Regions from separate parts of the Terrabacter sp. 01T434 genome, predicted to be linked through region 1. Evidence: riboswitches for the same ligand, from Rfam matches in the RefSeq annotation. Region 1 holds a riboswitch; each other region holds the start of a gene.
What was found. Region 1 has a riboswitch for S-adenosylmethionine ahead of AC1DIW_RS15035 (bifunctional o-acetylhomoserine/o-acetylserine sulfhydrylase). Riboswitches for the same ligand answer to the same signal wherever they lie in the genome.

Region 1 (5,657 bases):
AGCTGGACGGCATCCGTCGTGATCTTCATCGCCACGTCCGAGGCGTAGCACTTGGCGGCCGCCCCGAAGAAGGTGAGGTCCTTGTCGCCGCGCTCGGACTTCGCGGCCGCGACGTAGACCATCTGGCGCGCGGCCTCGAGCTCCATCGCCATGTCGGCGAGCATAAACTGGATGCCCTGGAAGTCGGCGATGCGCTTGCCGAACTGCTTGCGCTCCCTGACGTAGGCGACGGCCTGGTCGAGCGCGCCCTGCGCGATCCCGACGGCCTGGGCGCCGATGGTGACCCGCGTGTGGTCGAGCGTGCGCAGTGCGATCTTCAGCCCGTCACCCACCGGCCCGACGACACGGTCCCCCGGGATGCGCACGTTGTCGAAGTGCAGCTCGCGCGTCGGGCTGCCCTTGATGCCGAGCTTGCGTTCCTTCTCCCCGAAGGTGAAGCCCTCGTCGGACTTCTCGAGGACGAAGGCCGTGACGTTGCCGCCGCGGGGGCCGTCGGGGTCGGTCACCGCGAGGACCGTGTAGTACTCGGACACACCGGCGTTCGTGATCCACGACTTGTGGCCGTTGACGACCCAGCCGTCGCCGTCCTGACGCGCCCGGCACCTCATCGCCGCGGTGTCGGAGCCCGCCTCGCGCTCGGACAGGCCGTAGGAGAACGTCGTGCGGCCCTGGGCGAGCGGCGGGAGGTAGCGGCGCTTGACGTCGTCGCTGGCGGCGAGGATGAGCGGGAGCGAGCCGAGCTTGTTGACGGCCGGGATGAGCGAGGCGGACGCGTCGACCCGGGCCACCTCCTCGATGACGATGCACGTCGCGAGGGCGTCGGCACCGACGCCGTCGTACTCCTCGGGCACGTGGGGTGCGAAGAAGTCGGAGGCGACGAGGGCGTCGTGGGCCTCCTGGGGGTAGCGCGCGTCCGCGTCGACGGCGGCGGCATACGGGGCGATCTTGTCCTCTGCGACCGCGCGGACGGCCTCCCTCAGGGCCTCGTGGTCCTCGCTGGTCCGGAACAGGTCGAAGTCGGCATTCGTGCTCACGCAGGGATCCTACTCGTGGGTTCGATTAGTAGGACGTCCTCGTGATCGACGCCACGGCCACCGGGTGCCGGACCTGGCGCGCGTCCACGATGAGGACGGCGACTCCTCTCGGTGGCGGACGCATACGTAGACTCCCAGCAGGTCATGAGTGTCAGCGACAAGCCCCGGCTCGCTGGCCGGCAACCCTCCAACCGCGGTGGGGTGCCCCGGGTGAGGACCTGGCCACGGACACTCGTCCGCGGCAAGCGCGGAGAGCCTCTCTCCCGCACCGATCCGTCGGTGCGCCGGGCACACGACGGTTGTCGTGGACCGGCCAGCGACATGGCACGAGGAGAACGACCGATGAGCGAGACCCCCAGCTGGTCCTTCGAGACCAAGCAGATCCATGCCGGACAGACCCCCGACACGGCCACCGGAGCGCGCGCCGTGCCGATCTACCAGACCACGAGCTACGTCTTCAACGACACCGACCACGCAGCAAACCTGTTCGGGCTCAAGGAGTTCGGCAACATCTACACGCGCATCATGAACCCCACCGCCGACGTGGTCGAGCAGCGCGTCGCCGCTCTCGAGGGTGGTGTGGGCGCCCTGCTCGTGGCCTCGGGGCAGTCGGCGACGACGCTCGCCCTGCTCAACATCGCCGAGGCCGGCGACCACATCGTGGCCTCCCCCAGCCTCTACGGCGGCACCGCGAACCTGCTGCAGTTCACCTTCCCCCGGCTCGGCGTCGAGGTGACCTTCGTCGAGGACCCCACCTCGCTCGACTCGTGGCGCGCGGCCGTGCGCCCCAACACCAAGGTCTTCTTCGGCGAGACCATCGCCAACCCCAAGGCCGAGGTCCTCGACATCGAGGGCGTCGCCGCCCTCGCGCACGAGCACGGCGTGCCGCTCGTCGTCGACAACACCATCGCCACGCCCTACGTCATCCGGCCGTTCGAGTGGGGCGCCGACGTCGTCGTGCACTCGGCCACGAAGTACCTCGGCGGCCACGGCACGTCCATCGCCGGCATCATCGTCGACGCCGGCAGCTTCGACTTCGCCGCCGACCCCGAGAAGTTCCCCGCCTACAACACCCCGGACGAGAGCTACCACGGTCTCGTCTACGCCCGCGACCTCGGCGTCGGCAGCCCGCTCGGGGCCAATCTCGCCTACATCCTCAAGGCGCGGGTGCAGCTGCTCCGGGACCTCGGCCCGGCGGCGGCCCCCTTCAACGCCTTCCTCATCACCCAGGGGCTCGAGACCCTCTCGCTGCGCATCGACCGGCACCTCGAGAACGCGGCGAAGGTCGCGGCCCACCTGCAGGGCCACGACCAGGTCGAGCGGGTGGTCTGGGCGTCCCTGCCCGAGAGCCCGTCGTACGCGCTGGCGCAGAAGTACGCGCCGCGTGGCGCCGGCGCGGTGCTCTCCTTCGAGATCGAGGGCGGCCTCGAGGCGGGCAAGAAGTTCGTCGAGGCGCTGACGCTGCACAGCCACGTCGCCAACATCGGTGACGTGCGCTCGCTCGTCATCCACCCCGCCTCGACGACGCACTCGCAAGGTGGTGACGACGCCCGCCTGGCCGCCGGGGTCACGCCCGGGCTGGTGCGCCTCTCGGTCGGGCTGGAGCACATCGACGACATCATCGCCGACCTCGAGCAGGGCTTCGCCGCCGCGAAGGCCTGACCGCCCGAAACCGGGGTGAAGCGGGTCGGCAGGGCTGGCACGATGGCGGCCATGCCGATCCGCTACCCCGCCCCGCTCCGTCCCGGTGACCGGATCGGCGTGACGTCGCCGAGCTCCGGTGTCTCCGACGAGCTGTGGGGCCGGTTCACGTATGCCGTCGAGTGCCTCCGCGACCGCGGCTTCGACGTCGTGGTGGGCGAGCTCAACCACGCCCCCTCGCACGTCAGCGGTCCCCGCGAGGCCCGCGCGGCGGAGCTCATGGCGATGCTGCTCGACCCGGCGATCCGGGCCGTGGTCCCGCCGTGGGGCGGCGAGACCGGGATCGACCTGCTCGACCTCCTCGACCTCGAGGCCGTGGCCGACGCGGAGCCGACGTGGTGTGTGGGCTTCTCCGACACCTCGACCTGGCTCACCCCGCTCACGCTGGCCACCGGCATCGCGACGATCCACGGGCAGAACTTCATGGACACCCCGTATGCCGTGCCGGACGGCATACGCCACTGGGTCGAGGTCGCGAGCGCGAGCCCGGGCGACGAGCTCGAGCAGCGCTCCCCCGGCCGCTTCAGGTCGGACGGCGGCTGGGACGACTACGCCGGAAACCCCACCGTCAGGGCCATGACCCTCGACAGCCCGGGGACGTGGGTCCGCATCGACCCGGGGCACGAGGGCGAGCCGGCGACCGTGTCGGGGCGACTCATCGGCGGCTGCGTCGAGACGATCGGGTTCACGGCCGGGAGCCGTTTCGGTGGGGTGGCGGACTTCGCCGAGGCCCACGCGCCGGAGGGACTGCTGCACTACCTCGACATCTGCGAGTGGAACTCCTACGACATCTGCCGGGCCCTGCACGCAATGCGGCTGGCCGGATGGTTCGACCAGGCGAACGGCATCCTCGTCAGCCGCACCCACGCCCCGGGCCGCCCCGGCTTCGCGCAGCACGACGCGGTGCGGGACGCCCTCGGGATGCTCGGCGTGCCGATCATCGCCGACGTGGAGTGCGGCCACGTCGCGCCCCACCTCGCGCTCGTCAACGGCGCCCTCGCGACGGTCACGGCGGGTCCCGAGGAGTGCTCGGTCCGCCAGCGACTCGTCTGAGCCGACCCGGTCAGGACGCGGCGTAGACCTCGTCGAGGAGCACGTCGTCCCCGACCGGCGCGGTTCCCCCGGAGGAGACCTCGACGCCGGTGAACCCGGTGGTGCCGGCGGCGACCGGCACCCGGCCGAGCAGCACCCCGTTGACGTAGACCGAGGCCCCGGACGCGGAGGCCTGGATGCGCACCGCGCTCCAGGTGCCCGCCCGGACCCGACCCGGGCCCGAGAGAAGCTTCCAGGCCGCGCCGTCCCATCGCTTGACGCTGCCGTCGGGCCACACCGAGACCATCAGGCCCTTCTGCGAGACCGGCCCACGGTAGGCGTTGAGCGTCAGCACCAGCGCGCAGCGGATCGCGACCGGGTTCAGCATCATCGAGAAGGTCCTGGTGGACGTGAGCGGCAGGCTCTTGGCGAAGATCGCGGTCGCGGAGGACGACCGGTCGGTCAGGCGCACGGCACGGTCGCTCGACCGTCCCGCGCCGTTCCCCTGCACGGTGACGCTGGGAGCGCCCGCGCTGACGGCGACGTAGCCGGCGGGGACACTCCCGACGGCGTCGTCCTCGAAGGTCGACGGGAGGGTCCGCAGCTGGATCTCGGACAGTTCGACCAGGTCCTGCGGGCTGCCGACGTTGAACCGCACGTAGCGCGCCACGACCCCCGCCGGGAACCCCCGGTCGGTGAGCAACGAGTAGCGACCCGAGCTGTACCACGATGCGACCGTCCGCCAGGTCCTGCCGTCGCTCGACACGGCGGCGTTCGCGCTGGAACCGGGCACCGGCAGCACGAGCGAGGCACCGGTCAGGGTGCTGAGCCCGCCCAGGTCGAGGGTGAGCGTGCCGGACCGCGCCCGGCGCACGGCGCCGGCGTCGGGTTCGATGCTGCCGTCGACGACCGCGGCCGGCCCCGAGGCCGACGTCAGGCGGTCGACCATGTCCGTGGAGATCCGCGCCTGACCGGAGGCCACGAGCCGGCGCACGTCGATCCGGCGGCCGTCCGGTGGAGCCACGTCGATCTCCCGGGACCAGATCCCGACGGGACGCGGGGCGGTGCCGGTGAAGCACCAGTTGCTGCCCATGTCGCCGAACTGGAGGAGCCGGTTGTCCCCCACGCTCACCAGGCTGGTGTAGCCGCTCGTGCGGTCCGCGTAGGTGGTGGTCGGCGGCGTCCACGTCTTGCCCGTGCCGTCCTGCGAGAAGAGCACCTGCGTGCCCGGCCGCCCGAAGCTCAGCGCGAGCTGGCCTCGTGGCGTGACCAGCAGGTGGGGGTCTGCGCTGGAGATGAGCGACGGCGCCACCCCCGGGACGTTGAGCGGTGCCGGAGGGCTCCAGGTCAGGCCGTCGTCGCTCGACCGGGTGATGAGGAGGGGATCGCCGACGACCGCGCCGGTGCAGACCGCGGGGAAGATGGGCGCATCCTGTCGCAGCACCGCGACGAGGTCGCCGTTCGGCACCCGGATCATGGTGGCCTCGTCACGACCTTCGTTCGCGACGGAGTCGTTGCCCTCGGCCATGGTGGACACCCAGGTCCACGTCATGCCGCCGTCGGCGCTGCGCATCAGTTCGACGTCGTAGGTCTTGCGACCCGAACGGACCACGTAGGTCGTCGCCAGGAGCGCCCCGTCCCGCGCTTGGACGATGCCGCGGTGGAAGAGGAAGAGGTCGGCCGCGAACGGCAGTCGCGCCGTGCCGGTGAAGGTGGACCACGTGGCACCGTTGTCGCGTGAGGTCCAGCTGGGCGTGTCGAACTCGCTGCTCCCCGTCGACGTCAGCACCTGGACGTGCGGGGCGGTCAGCGCCCGTGGCGGCACCGGGGGCGCCGGTGCGGGTGTCGAGGTCTCCTGGGCGGCGGCTGCCGGCTGTGGCGTCCCGGTCA
Region 2 (5,657 bases), on a different contig from region 1:
CGACGGCATACCTCGTCGTCGTGCTCCAGACGGCAGGGCCGTTCGTCGTCGTCGGCCTGGGACTGCTCGCCGTCGCGACCCTGGTGCTGCGCCGGTGGCGGATGCTGATCCCGGTCGTCGTCGCGTTCGTCGTCGCTGCGACGGTCGCGGCGCCCGCCTTCCGGGCGACCTCCTCCCCGAAGGCCAGCCGCGACCTCACGGTCATGTCGGCGAACACGTGGATCGGTTCCGCCAACGCCGGGCAGCTCATGGACGCCGTGCGGTTCCACGACGTCGACGTCCTCGTCGTCACGGAGGCGACGCCCGCGATCATGCGACGGCTCGACGCCGAGGGTGCGAGCGACTACTTCACCCATCGCGAGGGGATCGCGCGGGCCAGCACGTTCACCGGGACGATGATCCTGTCGCGCTACCCGCTCTCGATGCGCAACCCCGGCACCGACGCGACGGTCGAGGCCACGCAGAGCGTGCAGCCCGAGGTCGACGTCACGGCGCCGGAGGGCACGGTGCGGCTCAAGGTCGCGCACCCCACGGCGCCGCTCCAGGGCGACACCGCCCAGTGGCGCGCGGGGCTGAGCGCTCTCCAGGCGTGGAAGGAGCACCTCGCCGGCGACCAGCCTGTCGTCATGGCGGGCGACTTCAACGCGAGCTTCGGTCACCCCGGTTTCCGTGACCTTGCGGAGGGACTCGACGACGCCCAGCGCACCGACGGTCAGGGCTGGGTGCGCACCTGGCCCTTCGCGGGCAACCGGTTGCCGCCGTTCGTGCAGCTCGACCACCTGCTGAGCCGGCGCCTGACGGTCGTCGCGGCCGGTCAGGTGGCGTTCAACCGGGCCGACCACGCGGCCGTGTGGGCGAGCTACCACCTGCCGGCGCGCTGACGCGCTGACGCGCTGACGCGCGACATGGGGCAGGAGCACCCGCCGGGGGTCACCAGGGACGGGCGACCTCGACGTCGCGCGGGTCGGTGCCCTCGACCGTCCAGCTGCCACCGGTGCGGGTCCACACCGCGTCGGTGCCGTGCTCGACCAGCCGGGCGACGGCGGCGACGAGCCGCTCGACGCCCTCGCGGGTGCTGCCGAGGCCGATGCTCGCGCGGACGGCCGTGGCCGGGCGCTCGCCCCACGGGTCCTCGAGGAGCTCGTCGACGAGCAGGTGGGCGCAGAACTTGCCGTCGCGCACGCCGATGCCGTGCTCGACGGAGAGCACCTGCGAGACGAGGGAGGAGTCCCAGCCCTCGACGGTGAAGGCCACGACGCCGACGCGGTCGCTGTCGTCGCCGAAGATCGAGAGGACCTCGACACCGGCCACCTCGTCGAGCCCGGTGCGCAGCCGGTCAAGCAGGCGGGACTCGTGCTCCTCGATGGCCTCGCGGTGGCGGGCGATGGTCGAGCACGCCGCCGCGAGGGCGATCGCGCCGAGGACGTTGGGGCTGCCGCCCTCGTGGCGCGCCGGGCCGGTCGCCCAGGTCGTGCCGTCCTCGGTCACCGACCGGGTCGCGCCACCGCCGAGCAGGTAGGGGTGCCCGGCGTCGAGCCAGTCGGCGCGCCCGGCGAGCACCCCCGCGCCGTAGGGGGCATACGTCTTGTGGCCCGAGAACGCGACGTAGTCGGCGTCCCACGCGGCGAGGTCGATGGTGCGGTGCGCCGACAGCTGGGCCGCGTCGACGGCGATCCGGGCACCGTGCCCGTGGGCGAGGGCGGCGAGACGCTCGACGGGCCACACCTCGCCGGTGACGTTGGACGCCGCGGCGACGACGACGAGGCGGTGGCGCGACGGGTGGTCCGTCAACGCCTCCTCGAGCAGGAGGTGCGCGTCCTCGACGGTCTGCGGGACGGGGAGGCGCACCGTGCGGAAGCGCCCCCACGGCAGCAGCGTCGAGTGGTGCTCGGTGCCGAAGACGAAGACCGTCGTGCGACTCGGCAGCGCCTTGCTGAGCAGCGCCCACGAGTCCGTCGTCGAGCGGGTGAAGACGACCGAGTCGCTCTCCCGGGCGCCGACGAACGCCGCGACCTCCTCGCGGGCCTGCTCGTACCACGCGCTCGTCAGCCGTGAGGCGAAGCCCGCGCCGCGGTGCACGGAGGAGTAGGTCTCGAGCGCGCGGTCGACGGCCGCCTTGACCGTCTCGAGCGCGGGCGTCGAGGCGGCGTGGTCGAGGTTGGCGTATGCCGCGTCGCCGTGGAGCGTCGGGACGCGCAGCCCCGCGCCGACGACGGTGGGCAGCGTGCGCGCCTCGGGCACGACGTGCAGCGCACGGCTGCGCACGACCGGTGCCGACGTCCCGCCACAGGGCGAGGACGCCGGGTGAGCGGCGGGGTGGGAAGAGGGACGGGTCGAGGACAGGACCGACATGCCAGTGCTCCTGGGTCATGGGACCCACCCGGTGCGGGTCCGCGCTTGCCGACCTCGATCGCACGTTCGGACCGAGGGTGGCCTGGTCGTCACCCGGAGCACCCCACCGCGGAGGAGGGTTGCTGGCCAGCGAGCCGGGGCTTGTCACTGGCACTCATGACCTGGCAAGGACGATAGGGGCCGCACCAGCCGTCTGTCCACCAGTCGGTACCGGGATGTCGCGATCTGAGACGACATCCGAGGCGCGGCCGGGCGGCGACCCACGCGAGCCACGCACTCGGCATACGGAAGCTCTCCTCGAACCCCGCAGACCGGCCACCGCTGTTGCGCGTGTGACGCGTGAGTTCAGCAGCGCGTTGACGTACGGTGCCACCATGGCGTCACGTCCGTCCAGCAGCCAGCGCTCGAGCACCACCGCGGCCACACGCGCCAAGGGGTCCTCGGGCGGTGCCACGTCGCGCCCGCCCGCAGCCCGCTCGACCCGGCCCGCGCAGCGCAAGCCCGCCGCCCGCAAACCGGCCGCCAAGGCCGCGTCCAAGGCCCGGGGCGGTGGCCTGCCCTTCCCGCTCGGCGCGATGCGCAACACGTGGATGGGCGTCTCGCACCTGGCCGGGGGAGCGGTGCGTCGCGTGGGCCACAGCGCCGCGGACCTCGAGCCGGAGCACCGCCGCGACGGCATCGGCTTCGCCCTCATCGCGCTGGCCGTCGTCGTCGCCGCCCGCGAGTGGTGGGGCGTCTCCGGCACCTTCGGCGACGTCGTGCACGCGGTCTTCGCCGGCACCTTCGGTCGCGTCGCGTATGCCGTGCCGCTCGTCCTGATCGCCCTCGGCCTGCGCATGCTGCGCGCCCCCCAGGACGACGCCGCCACCAACCGCGTCGTCGTCGGCACCATCGCGCTGACCTTCGCTGCGTGCGGCCTGTCGCACCTCGCCGACGGCATCCCCAACCCGCCCGACGGCGCCGACGGCATGCGTGCCGCCGGCGGCATCCTCGGCTTCCTCGCGTCGAGCCCGCTCGCCGCGGCCGTCTCCACCTACGGTGCGGTCGTCCTGCTCATCATGCTCGGCCTCTTCGGCCTGCTCGTCGTCACGGCCACCCCGGTCAACATGATCCCGACCCGGATGCGTCAGCTCCGGGCCCTCGTCATCGACCGGGGCCACGAGGACGACCAGCACGACGACGCCGACGACGCCCCGGCGGCCGCCGTCAAGCGCGCCCGCCGCAAGCCCGTGGACCTGTCCGAGCGCGACGGCGACGAGGCCTTCCGCCAGGCAGCCCAGAAGGCCCTCGAGGACGAGGGCGCCACGGGGCCGCGCCCCGGCGAGAAGCGCGCGACCCCGCCCGGCCTGCTGGCGCCGCGCCCCGGCGGCGAGATGAGCGGCGACAAGGGCCGCGAGAAGGTCATCGACGCGACGGACCCGAAGACCCTCGGCGCCCCCGACACGAGCAAGATCGGCCCCAAGGCCGAGCTCATCCCGCCGCCCATGTCGGAGCTGCCGGCGCGGGTCGAGCAGCTGAGCCTCGGCGGCGACATCACCTACCGGTTGCCCGACCCGGCGATGCTGACGCCAGGCCCGGCGCACAAGACGCGCAGCGAGACCAACGACCGTGTCGTCGAGTCCCTGACCAACGTCTTCGACCAGTTCGACATCGACGCCGCCGTCACGGGCTTCACGCGCGGCCCGACGGTCACGCGCTACGAGGTCGAGCTCGGCTCAGGTACCAAGGTCGAGCGCGTCACAGCCCTGTCGAAGAACATCGCGTATGCCGTCGCCTCGGCCGACGTCCGCATCCTCAGCCCGATCCCCGGCAAGTCCGCCATCGGGATCGAGATCCCCAACCTCGACCGCGAGAACGTCTCGCTCGGCGACGTGCTGCGCAGCCACACGGCGCGCGGCAACGAGCACCCGATGGTCATGGGTGTGGGCAAGGACGTCGAGGGCGCCTACGTCATCGCCAACCTCGCGAAGATGCCGCACCTGCTCGTCGCCGGAGCCACGGGCTCCGGAAAGTCGAGCTTCGTCAACTCGATGATCACCTCGATCCTCATGCGCGCCACGCCTGAAGAGGTGCGCCTCATCCTCGTGGACCCGAAGCGCGTCGAGCTCACGGCATACGAAGGCATCCCGCACCTCATCACGCCGATCATCACGAACCCGAAGAAGGCGGCCGAGGCGCTCGCCTGGGTCGTCAAGGAGATGGACCAGCGCTACGACGACCTCGCGGCGTTCGGGTTCAAGCACGTCGACGACTTCAACAAGGCGGTCCGCGCGGGCAAGGTCAAGCCGCTGCCGGGGTCCGAGCGCCAGATCACGACCTACCCCTACCTGCTCGTCGTCGTCGACGAGCTCGCCGACCTCATGATGGTCGCCCCGCGCGACGTCGAGGAGTCGGTCGTGCGCATCACGCAGCTCGCGCGAGCCGCCGGCATTCACCTCGTCCTCGCGACGCAACGCCCCTCGGTCGACGTCGTCACCGGCCTGATCAAGGCCAACGTGCCCTCGCGCATGGCGTTCGCGACCTCGTCCCTGGCGGACTCCCGCGTCGTGCTCGACCAGCCCGGCGCCGAGAAGCTCATCGGCCAGGGTGACGCGCTCTTCCTGCCGATGGGCGCGAGCAAGCCGATGCGTGTGCAGGGCGCGTGGGTCAACGAGTCCGAGATCCACGAGGTCGTCAAGTTCGTCACGACCCAGCTCAAGCCCAACTACGTCGAGAACGTCACCGTCGCGGCACCCAAGAAGCAGATCGACGACGACATCGGCGACGACCTCGACGTGCTGCTCCAGGCCACCGAGCTCGTCGTCACGACGCAGTTCGGCTCGACGTCGATGCTCCAGCGCAAGCTGCGCGTCGGCTTCGCCAAGGCCGGCCGCCTCATGGACCTGCTCGAGTCGCGCGGGGTGGTGGGGCCGAGCGAGGGCTCCAAGGCCCGTGACGTGCTCGTGCGCCCGGACGACCTCGAGCAGACGCTCGCGCTGCTGCGCGGCGACGACGTGCCGCACCCCAACGAGCCCGTCGACATCGACGACTTCATCGAGCCCGCCGAGCCGTATGCCGCCCCGCCCGTCGACGTGGAACCCCCGGAGGTCTCGGCGCAGTATGCCGACGACGCCGAGCCGGACGCTGCGCCCCAGCGGACGGCCGCCATCGTCGCCCAGCGCGGCGAACAGCGCCTCGACGACGAGACGACGGCGGTGCCCACGGCCCGGTGGACCCCGGGCGACATGACGCGCACGGTCGACGAGGACGACGAGGAGTCCGAGGACGCCTGGAACCTCACCGACCGCGGCGGCCGCGAGCGCTAC
Region 3 (5,657 bases), on a different contig from region 1:
GGGCTTCCAGCCGGCACGCAGCGTCGTCGTGGTCTGCTTCCACGGCAAACGACTCGGACTGGTGGCCCGCCTCGATCTCGTCGACGCGCAGTTGGCCGCGGAGGCCGCTGAGCAGACCGTGCCGACCCTGCTCCAAGGGGCGCCTTCGTCCGTGGCCCTCGTGGGCTTCGAGGACATGCCCGACGAGTCCCTTCCCCTGCTCGAGGCCATTGCCGACAGCATCTCCGCCGATCGAGTCATGGTCCGGGAGCGCCTCGTCGTCCGCGACGGCCGTTGGCGTTCCGTCGGGTGCGACTGCTGCCCCGACGAGGGCTGGCTCCTGCCCGAGCAAGCCGACGTGCCTGCCGTTGCGAGCTACGTGGCCCTCGGGCACGCGGTGCTCCCGGACCGCGACGAGCTGGCCCGACTCGTCGAGCCGCTCGCACCGTCCGAGCCCCGGCACGACCTGGCCCTGGCGGCCATCGAGGACTGGCAGCGCCGCTACCGGGCCGCTGGAGGGTCGGTGAGCGACCTGCCGGGCCCAGGCGGCAGGCGCCGTCGGTTCCCGCGGCGCGCGAGCTCTGCGAGCACCGGGCTCGGAGTGCTGGACGGCGGCGACCCGTCCGCGCGCCAGTTCCTCGTCAACGACTCACTGGTCGCCTGGGGTGGGGTGCTGAACGGTGACATCGAGGGCTACGGCATCGAGCACTGGCTGCCGTCCCTCGTGGGGCCGCTCCGCGACGTCGAGGTCCGGGACGCCCTCATCGGATGGCTGTGCCCGGGCACGGTGCCGCTCGACACGTTCCCTGACGACCTCGTCGTCATGCTGGACGTGCTTCTCGGTCCGGAGCTGCGGCTCGCCCCGACGACCGGCGACGCAGGACTCGATTCAGCGCGTGACTCGGCCTGGGGTCAAGCGGGCGACGTCACGGGCGACGGCGGCGGGACGGGTGGCGACGTCGCGTCGCGGCTCACCGCTTCGGATCGCGAGGCGCTGCGGGCCCTCCACGAGCTGCTCGACCTCGGGTCTGCGCCTGCATCCGGCGTCCCGGGAGTGGAGCCCGACGCCCCGGCGGGGGACGCCGCCGACCGGCCCGCCGGTCCCGACGGAGTCCGCGGACGCGAGACGGATGAGAGCTGGGAGGACTGGGACGAGGCGACCCTGCCGCGCCTGGTGCTCGGACGCCTCGAGCCCGTGTGCCGACTCACCCCGGCCGTGCACGCAGCACCGCTGCTCTCGGTCGTCGCGGCGCTCGCGTGGTGGTGCGGCGATGGAGCACGGGCCGGGGTGGCCGTCGACCATGCGCTCGACCTCGAGCCCGACCACCGGCTGAGCCGACTGGTGCGCCGGTCGCTCGACCACGGCATCCGGCCGTCCCGCTGCGCGTGACCCACCCGCCCGCCCCGCGGGCGGGGGCGTCCATGTCGTGGACCGCTCGATCTCCTCCGGGTGGCGTCTCGCGTATGGTTTGACCAGGTCACGAGTACCAGCGACAAGCCCCGGCTCGCTGGTCGGCAACCCTCCTACGCGGTGGGGTGCCCCGGGTGAGGACCTGGCCGCGCTCGTCCCGGGTGCGTGCAAGCGCGAGGACCGAGGAGTACCCCGATGACCGTCACCCACCGGAAGCCGAGCTCGCGTCGTCCCGCGCGGCACGCTGCCGCTGGCACCGTGCCGTCCGAGGGCGTCGCCCCGCCGTCGTCCGGTCACGCAACGGCTGGGCCGAGGACGGCGGACCGGGGTGACGAGACGACGCTCCCTGCACAGCGCAGACCGGACGGGGCCTGGCGCGACGGCGATCCCGTGGGTGGGCGGCAGTTCGTGCGCATCGGTGACGTGGAGCTCGAGCGCGGAGGTGTGCTGCCCGACGTCCGCATCGCCTACGAGACGTGGGGCCGGCTCAACGACGCGGGCGACAACGTCGTGCTCGTCGAGCACGCGCTGACCGGCGACAGCCACGTCGTCGGTGAGGCGGGGCCGGGGCACCCATCACCCGGATGGTGGAACTCCCTGGTTGCCGAGGGCGGCCCGGTCGACCCCGACGAGTGGTTCGTCATCGCCTCCAACGTCCTCGGCGGCTGCCAGGGCAGCACCGGCCCGTCGACTCCCGCCCCGGACGGACAACCCTGGGGGAGTCGGTTCCCCTACGTCACCGTCCGTGACCAGGTCACAGCCGAGCGTCTGCTCCTCGACCACCTGGGCATCCGCCGGGTCGCTGCCGTCGTGGGCGGCTCGATGGGCGGCATGCGAGCGATCGAGTGGGCGGTCACGCATCCTGACGACGTCGACCGGTGCATCGTCCTCGCCTCGACCGCCCGCGCCACCGCCGACCAGATCGCCTGGTGCCAGCCGCAGCTGCTGGCCATCCGTCACGATCCCGACTTCGCGGGCGGGGACTACTACTCGAGCGACCGCCGCCCGGACACCGGCCTGGGTCTCGCGCGTCGCATCGCCCACATCACCTACCGCACGGAGTCCGAGCTCGACGAGCGCTTCGGGCGCTCCGCCCAGCTCGGCGAGGACCCGTTGCGCGCCGGTGACCGAGGTCGCTTTGCCGTCGAGTCCTACCTCGACCACCACGCCGGCAAGCTGGCGCGACGTTTCGACGCGAACTCCTATGTCGTCCTGACCGAGGCGATGAACTCCCACGACGTGGGCCGGGACCGGGGCGGTCTGCCGGCTGCCCTGAGCCGCGTCAGCGCCGACTGCACCATCGTGTCGGTCGACACCGACCGCCTCTACCCACCGCGCCTCTCGGACGAGCTGCACGCCGCCCTGCCCTTCTCCGAGCGTGCGCACATCGTCTCCGACTTCGGCCACGACGGATTCCTCATCGAGGAGGAGCAGGTGGGCCGGATCGTCCGAGGCGCGCTGGACCGCCGCCGCGGCTGAAGCCGCCTGGGCACGTCGGCGCGGTGCGCGCGGGACGCACCGGACGTGCCTCGATATCGGGTACGGTGCGAGCACTGGTTGTTTCCGTCCCAAGGAGGTCCGGGAAAGTGGCCATCGTCGTTGGTTATGTCGCCACCAAAGAAGGTCGCGCGGCGCTCAAGCGAGCCGCCGAGGAGTGCGTCCTGCGCGGTGCGAAGCTCGTCGTCATCAGCTCCCACCGTGGAGGCAAGGACTTTGACGCGGACGAGGCCAGGGAGTTCGAGAGCGAGCTTGCCCGCGTGCAGGCGATCCTCGAGGAGAAGGGGCTCGAGCACGAGGTGCGGCAGCTGGTCCGGGGCAACGACCCCGCCGAGGACCTCATCTCCGTCGCCGAGGAGGAGAAGGCCGACTTCATCGTCATCGGGCTTCGGCGCCGCAGCCCGGTGGGCAAGCTCATCCTCGGCTCCAACGCGCAGCGGATCCTGCTCGACGCGAGCTGTCCCGTCCTGGCGGTCAAGGGCGAGTGACGCGTCGGGGGTCGCCTACGGGCGGGTCCCATCGGCCTCGTCAGCCGATCAGCGCCGTGCGCGGGTTCGCCGTCCGTTCGCTCAGATGGCGTGTGCCGTTTTATAATGTCGGAGTACCGGATCGCACCAGGCGCACCGAGAGCTCGAGACAGGGATCGACTCCGACAGGCCACGCCCTCCCGGCACCAAACCCCATTCTTCTTCGTTGTGATGATGCATGCCCGAAACCGGGGTGATCAACCGACGAGGCCTGCGACGAAAGGCGACTGCATCCGTGCCCAAGGCAACAACCGCTGGAGCTCCGAAGACCCTGCCGAAGGTGTTCCAGCACGAGGCGATCATGCAGCTCCTGGTCAAGGGCAGCACTGACGGCACCATCACCGGAACGGAGATCGCCCGCGCCCAGGTCGATGCCGGTCTGGACCTGAAGCAGATGAAGCCGGTCCTCACCACGCTCGAGGCCCACGACATCGAGATCGTCGTCGACGCGCCCCACGCCAGCACGACGAAGAAGACCCGAACAGGGACCAAGGGAGGCACTGTGGCCACCGCACGCACCAGCACGGCCGCGGCGACGAAGTCCGCGACACGGACGACGACCGCGACCGCGGCGACGAAGACCGCCGCCAAGAAGACCACCACCAAGAAGGCTGCGACCAACGCCGGCGTCGCCAAGGCGGCTGCCAAGCCGGTCGCGAAGAAGACGGCGGCGAAGAAGACCGCGGCGAGCAAGGCCGCGACGCCGGCCGACGGCGTCGTCGTCGAGGCTGAAAGCCCCGACGACGCCGAGCCCGCGGACGCCCCGGTCGGCGAGCTCGAGGACGTCGTCGTCGAGCCCGTCGACGCCGACGAGGACTCCGAGGACGGCGTCGTCCCTGCCGTGGCCGCCAAGACCGAGGAGACCGAGGAGTCCGGCTTCGTCATCCGCGACGACGACGAGGACGACGCCCCGGCCCAGCAGGTCGTCACGGCCGGCGCCACGGCCGACCCGGTCAAGGACTACCTCAAGCAGATCGGCAAGGTCGCCCTCCTCAACGCCGAGCAGGAGGTCGAGCTCGCCAAGCGCATCGAGGCGGGCCTGTTCGCCGAGGAGAAGCTCAACTCCGGCGACAAGATCGACATGAAGCTCAAGCGTGAGCTGTGGTGGATCGCCCAGGACGGCAAGAAGGCCAAGAACCACCTGCTCGAGGCCAACCTGCGACTGGTGGTCTCCCTCGCCAAGCGTTACACCGGTCGCGGCATGCTCTTCCTCGACCTCATCCAGGAGGGCAACCTCGGCCTCATCCGTGCCGTCGAGAAGTTCGACTACACCAAGGGCTACAAGTTCTCGACCTACGCGACGTGGTGGATCCGCCAGGCCATCACGCGTGCCATGGCCGACCAGGCCCGCACCATCCGCATCCCGGTCCACATGGTCGAGGTCATCAACAAGCTCGCCCGTGTGCAGCGGCAGATGCTCCAGGACCTGGGCCGCGAGCCCACCCCGGAGGAGCTCGCCAAGGAGCTCGACATGACCCCGGAGAAGGTCGTCGAGGTCCAGAAGTACGGCCGCGAGCCCATCTCGCTGCACACCCCGCTCGGCGAGGACGGCGACAGCGAGTTCGGTGACCTCATCGAGGACTCCGAGGCCGTCGTCCCGGCCGACGCCGTGAGCTTCACGCTCCTGCAGGAGCAGCTGCACTCGGTGCTCGACACGCTCTCCGAGCGTGAGGCAGGCGTCGTGTCGATGCGTTTCGGCCTGACCGACGGCCAGCCGAAGACGCTGGACGAGATCGGCAAGGTCTACGGCGTGACGCGCGAGCGCATCCGGCAGATCGAGTCCAAGACGATGAGCAAGCTGCGTCATCCGAGCCGCAGCCAGGTGCTGCGCGACTACCTCGACTGACGGTCAGCGCTTCCGTCGCGGTCCAGCGGGTCAGGTTCCCTTTCGGGTACCTGACCCGCTGTCGTCCGCGCCGCCTCGCCGGGCACGAGGGGGACGGTCTCCGGCATGGCGGCGTCGATGCCAACCGATGGGATCCGCGCCGGTGAGGGGCGCTTCGAGAACGCCGGACGGCGGGGCCGGCCGCCGGTAGGCTCGGATCGTGCCTGTTCTCCGAGCTGGACGAGAGTACTCTGGCGCTGGCCGACCCCAACTCGGCCCGCGTACCCAGATCGTCGGCTGACCATGGCCGAGCTCGCCGACCGACCTGACGTCGGGCCGCGCGAGTGGGCGGAGCGCGTTCCGGGCCTGCGTCTGGCCCGCTCCTATGAGCCCTCGTGGCTCCCGAAGGACATCGTCG

Region 2: linked by a shared signal. The riboswitch ahead of AC1DIW_RS04535 (aminotransferase class V-fold PLP-dependent enzyme) and the one ahead of AC1DIW_RS15035 (bifunctional o-acetylhomoserine/o-acetylserine sulfhydrylase) in region 1 are both predicted to bind S-adenosylmethionine.
Region 3: linked by a shared signal. The riboswitch ahead of metX (homoserine O-acetyltransferase MetX) and the one ahead of AC1DIW_RS15035 (bifunctional o-acetylhomoserine/o-acetylserine sulfhydrylase) in region 1 are both predicted to bind S-adenosylmethionine.

What each region holds. Positions count from the first base shown of each region.
Region 1 covers NZ_JBFTPP010000006.1:255,601-261,257, forward strand. The annotation lists gene AC1DIW_RS15030 (acyl-CoA dehydrogenase family protein) at 1-1,034, opposite strand, end outside; SAM riboswitch class IV at 1,175-1,288, shown strand; gene AC1DIW_RS15035 (bifunctional o-acetylhomoserine/o-acetylserine sulfhydrylase) at 1,377-2,696, shown strand; gene AC1DIW_RS15040 (S66 family peptidase) at 2,748-3,788, shown strand; gene AC1DIW_RS15045 (exo-alpha-sialidase) at 3,799-5,657, opposite strand, start outside.
Region 2 covers NZ_JBFTPP010000001.1:953,651-959,307, forward strand. The annotation lists gene AC1DIW_RS04530 (endonuclease/exonuclease/phosphatase family protein) at 1-881, shown strand, start outside; gene AC1DIW_RS04535 (aminotransferase class V-fold PLP-dependent enzyme) at 931-2,352, opposite strand; SAM riboswitch class IV at 2,389-2,514, opposite strand; gene AC1DIW_RS04540 (FtsK/SpoIIIE family DNA translocase) at 2,727-5,657, shown strand, end outside.
Region 3 covers NZ_JBFTPP010000011.1:79,481-85,137, reverse strand. The annotation lists gene AC1DIW_RS19825 (DUF4192 domain-containing protein) at 1-1,369, shown strand, start outside; SAM riboswitch class IV at 1,456-1,570, shown strand; gene metX (homoserine O-acetyltransferase MetX) at 1,586-2,869, shown strand; gene AC1DIW_RS19815 (universal stress protein) at 2,977-3,375, shown strand; gene AC1DIW_RS19810 (RNA polymerase sigma factor) at 3,695-5,260, shown strand; gene AC1DIW_RS19805 (SulP family inorganic anion transporter) at 5,543-5,657, shown strand, end outside.